Regions from separate parts of the Kitasatospora sp. NPDC048662 genome, predicted to be linked through region 2. Evidence: riboswitches for the same ligand, from Rfam matches in the RefSeq annotation. Region 2 holds a riboswitch; the other holds the start of a gene.
The links. Region 2 has a riboswitch for S-adenosylmethionine ahead of ACZ6R9_RS29690 (aminotransferase class V-fold PLP-dependent enzyme). Riboswitches for the same ligand answer to the same signal wherever they lie in the genome.

Region 1: it holds a riboswitch for S-adenosylmethionine, as region 2 does, so the genes downstream of both, thrC (threonine synthase) here and ACZ6R9_RS29690 (aminotransferase class V-fold PLP-dependent enzyme) in region 2, are expected to answer to the same signal.

Annotation. Positions count from the first base shown of each region.
Region 1 covers NZ_JBVJHA010000002.1:938,340-940,531, forward strand. Annotated here, with positions in the region: gene thrC (threonine synthase) at 1-970, opposite strand, end outside; SAM riboswitch class I at 988-1,117, opposite strand; gene ACZ6R9_RS10160 (glucosyl-3-phosphoglycerate synthase) at 1,257-2,192, shown strand, end outside.
Region 2 covers NZ_JBVJHA010000015.1:76,062-78,253, reverse strand. Annotated here, with positions in the region: gene ACZ6R9_RS29690 (aminotransferase class V-fold PLP-dependent enzyme) at 1-1,157, opposite strand, end outside; SAM riboswitch class IV at 1,205-1,323, opposite strand; gene trpD (anthranilate phosphoribosyltransferase) at 1,542-2,192, opposite strand, start outside.

The DNA.
Region 1 (2,192 bases), on a different contig from region 2:
CGTCGGCGGGGTTGCCGATCGCCAGCGACTTGGCGATGGTGTCCGGCTTGACCGGCTTGATCACGTCGCGGCCGGCCTTGAACGCGGCGGAGACCGGGGAGCAGCCCTCGGCCTGGGCGCCGAAGATCCGGTACGGGCGGTCCTCGACCAGGCCGAGCTTGATCAGCTCCTGCAGGCCCTTGTCGATCTTGGTGAGCTGGGAGCCGGAGGCGATCGGGATGACGATCTGCTCGGGCAGCCGCCAGCCGAGCTGCTCGCAGATCTCGAACGCCAGGGTCTTGGAGCCCTCGCCGTAGTACGGGCGCAGGTTGACGTTGACGAAGCCCCAGCCCTCGCCGGCCGGGTCGCCGATCAGCTCCGAGCAGAACCGGTTCACGTCGTCGTAGTTGCCGTCGATGCCGACCAGCTCGCCGCCGTACACAGCGGCCATCACGACCTTGCCCTGCTCCAGGTCGTGCGGGATGAACACGCAGGACTTGAAGCCGGCCCGGGCCGCGGCGGCGCCCACCGCGCCCGCCAGGTTACCGGTGGACGAGCAGGACAGCGTGGTGAAGTCGAAGGCGCGGGCGGCCTCGATCGCGCAGGCCACCACCCGGTCCTTGAACGAGTGGGTGGGGTTGCCGGAGTCGTCCTTGATGTGCAGCTGCGCGGTGAAGCCCAGCTCGCGGCCCAGGTTGTCGGCCTTCACCAGCGGGGTCCAGCCCGGGTTCAGGTTCGGCTTGCCCGCGACGTCGGCCGGGACGGGCAGCAGCGGGGCGTAGCGCCAGATCGACGCCGGGCCGGCCTCGATCCGCTTGCGCAGCTCCTCGGCGTCGTGGCCGGCGTAGTCGTAGGCGACCTCCAGCGGGCCGAAGCACTCCAGGCACGCGAAGCTCGGGCCGAGCGGGAAGCGGGTGCCGCACTCGCGACAGGACAGTGCGGTGGCCGGACCGAGATCGACGGCGGCAGCTGCGGGGGTGTCAACAGCCATGGTGGCGAGGCCCTTTCTCCTCATCTTCCCCGGGACGCGGTCGCGCCCGGGCCGGAATTGGCACCTGTCCCGCCGGGCCCTGCGAGGCCGCGCGAGAAGGTTGCCGGGACGTCAACGGGCCGTTCCCTCAGTCCCTCTGGATGAGCTCTGTGAAGTTGTGGTCGTACGCTGCGAGCGACCCCGGCGTGCGAAGGTCCGAGCGCAGTACGAAGACTGTAACGGAAGGCCGGTGCAGTCCAACCTCACCGTCCGACACCCGAGACAGACCGAGACAGGGAGCGAGATCTTGGCCGAGCAGCCCGAGCCCGGGGTCCTGCCGGAAGTGGCCGACTGGCTGCGCCGCCGGTCCTGGACGGCCGCCGACCGGCCGCTCGACCGGCTGCTCGCCGCCAAGCACGCCGCCGGCCCGGCCGGCACCGTCAGCGTGGTGCTGCCCGCCCTGGACGAGGAACCCACCGTCGGCGAGATCGTCAGCACGATCCGCACCGAGCTGATGGAACGCGTCCCGCTGGTCGACGAACTGCTGGTGGTCGACTCCGGCTCGGTGGACGGCACCGCCGCCGCCGCGGCCGCCGCCGGCGCCCGGGTGGTGCACCGCGACGCCATCCTGCCCCGGCTGCCCGCCGCCCCCGGCAAGGGCGAGGTGCTGTGGCGCGCACTGCTCGCCAGCAGCGGCGCGATCGTCTGCTACATCGACGCCGACCTGCGCGAGTTCGACCCGGCATTCGTCTCCGGCATCGTCGGCCCGCTGCTCACCGACCCCGCCCTGCACCTGGTCAAGGCCATGTACGACCGCCCCTTCGAGGCCGACGGCGCCATCGTCCCGGCCGGCGGCGGCCGGGTCACCGAACTGGTCGCCCGCCCGCTGCTCAACCTGCACTGGCCGCAGCTGGCCGGCTTCGTCCAGCCGCTCGGCGGCGAGTACGCGGCCCGCCGCAGCCTGCTGGAGCGGCTGCCCTTCCCGACCGGCTACGGCGTCGAACTCGGCCTGCTGGTCGACGCGTTGGAGCTGGTCGGGCTGGACGCGCTGGCCCAGGTCGACGTCGGCGTCCGGCACCACCGCCACCAGGACGGCCAGGCCCTCGGCCGGATGGCCGCCACCATCTACCGCACCGCCCTGGAACGCCTCGACCGCGCCCACCGCCTGAAGGCCGACGACGACCTGGTCCGCCCCCTGCTCACCCAGTACACCCGCACCACGGACGGCTTCACCCCCCGCACC
Region 2 (2,192 bases):
GCGTCCTCCCCGCCCAGCAGGGTCCGCACCAGCGGGTGCGCGCAGAACAGTCCGTCCCGCACGCCGATGCCGTACTCGGCGGACAGCGCGGCCGAGAAGTGCGAGCTGTTCCAGCCCCGCACCACGAACGACACCACGCCGACGCGGTCGGAGCCCTCGCCGAACAGGCTCAGCACCCGCACCTCGGGGATCGCCGCCAGCCCCTCCGTCAGCTTCGCCACCAGCGCCCGCTCCCGGGCCTCCAACTCCTTGAAGCCCGCCTCGGTGAGCGCCCGGCAGGCGGAGGCGATCGCGTAGGCGCCGATCACGTTCGGCGAACCGGCCTCGTGCCGGGCCGGGCCGGTGTGCCACTCCACCGCCACCGAGCCGTCCAGCTCCCGGGCCACCGTCCGGCTCGCCCCGCCGCCTGCCAGGTACGGCTCCGCCGCGTCCAGCCAGTCCGACCGCCCGGCCAGCACGCCGGCGCCGAACGGCGCGTACAGCTTGTGCCCGGAGAACGCGATCCAGTCGACGTCCAACTCCCGTACCGAGACCCGGTGGTGCGGCGCCAGCTGGGCCGCGTCCAGCACCACCCGGGCGCCGTACCGGTGCGCGACCCCGGTCAGTTCGCCGACCGGCCACAGCTCGCCGGTGACGTTCGACGCCCCGGTCACGCAGAACAGCTTCGGCCCCTCGGCGGCCCCCAACAGCGCCTCCTCCAGCGCGGCCACCGCCTCGGCGTGCGAACGCGGCGCCCGCAGGTAGCGCACCGTCAGGCCCTCGCGCCGCCACGGCAGCAGCGAGGCGTGGTGCTCGGTCTCGAACGCGAACACCTCGGTCCCGGCGGGCACCACCCGGGCCAACAGGTTCAGCGAATCGGTGGTCGCCCGGGTGAACACCACCTGGTCGCCGTCCCGCAGCTCCAGGAACTCCGCGACGGTCCGCCGGCTCTGCTCGAACAGGTCCGTCGACAGCTGCGACAGGTACCCGGCCCCCCGGTGCACGGACCCGTAGTACGGCGCGTACGCCGCCACGTCCTCCCACACCTGGGCCAGCGCCGGCGCACTCGCCGCGTAGTCCAGCGCCGCGTACCCGACCTTCTCCCCCGACGCCAACGGCACCTCGACGTCCTGGCCCAGCACGGCCAGCGGCTCACAGATCTCGGCGGTCACGGACATGGATGCACTCCTCCACAGGGTAAGGACCCCGGGGTGCATCAACCGGAAGTCCGCGCTTGCCGCGCGGACGGATCGCCACGCAGCCCGGTCCTCACCCAGGGCACCCCGCCACGGACGGAGGGTTGCCGGACAGCAAGCTGGGGCTTTTGCGCTGCCACTCATGACCTGCGCAAGACCATACACGAGCCCCCAGTTGACTCAAGTCCCGCGCCACATACTGAAACCACCCCACAGTTCGCGCCCTGCCGTCCGCGCCCCGCCAGGGGCGCGTGGGGGCACCTCCCGGCCCGCCAGGGCTGAGGGAGAACTGCGCGGGCAACCACCCACCAACGGCAAGGTCCGCCCGAGGAGGTCAACTCCCCACCCCGGGCGGACCGTTGACGCTCACTGTGTCGCGTCGGCCCAGCGCTTCAGCAGCTCCCCCGCCGCCCCGGAATCGATCGCCGCCGCCGTCCGCACCATTCCCGCCGCCAGCTGCTCGCTCAGCGGCGCATCCGTCAGCTCCAGCGCCACCAGCGCGGCGGCACTGTTGAGCAGGACCGCGTCCCGCACCGGCCCCTGCTCCCCGTGGAGCACCCGCCGAGCAACCCCGGCGTTGAACTCCGCGTCCGCACCCCGCAGCGCCTCGATCCCGGCCAGCTCGATGCCGACCTCGCGCGGATCGAACCGGGTCTCGGTCACCCGGCCGTCCCGGACCACCCAGACGTGGGACGTGGTGGTGATCGTCAGCTCGTCGAGTCCGTCGTCACCCCGGAACACCAGTCCCTGTCCGCCGCGCCGGGCCAGCACGCCGGCGATCAGCCCGGCCAGCCGGGTGTCGAAGCAGCCGACCGCGTGGGCGCCGACCTTCGCGGGGTTGGTGAGCGGGCCGAGGATGTTGAACACGGTGGGGACGGCGAGTTCGGCGCGGGCCTGCGCGGTGTGCCGCATCGAGGGGTGGAACCTGGCGGCGAAGCAGAAGGTCAGCCCGACCTCCTCGGCCACCGCCGCGACCCGCCGGGCCGACAGGTCCAGGTTGATGCCGAGCCGCCCGAG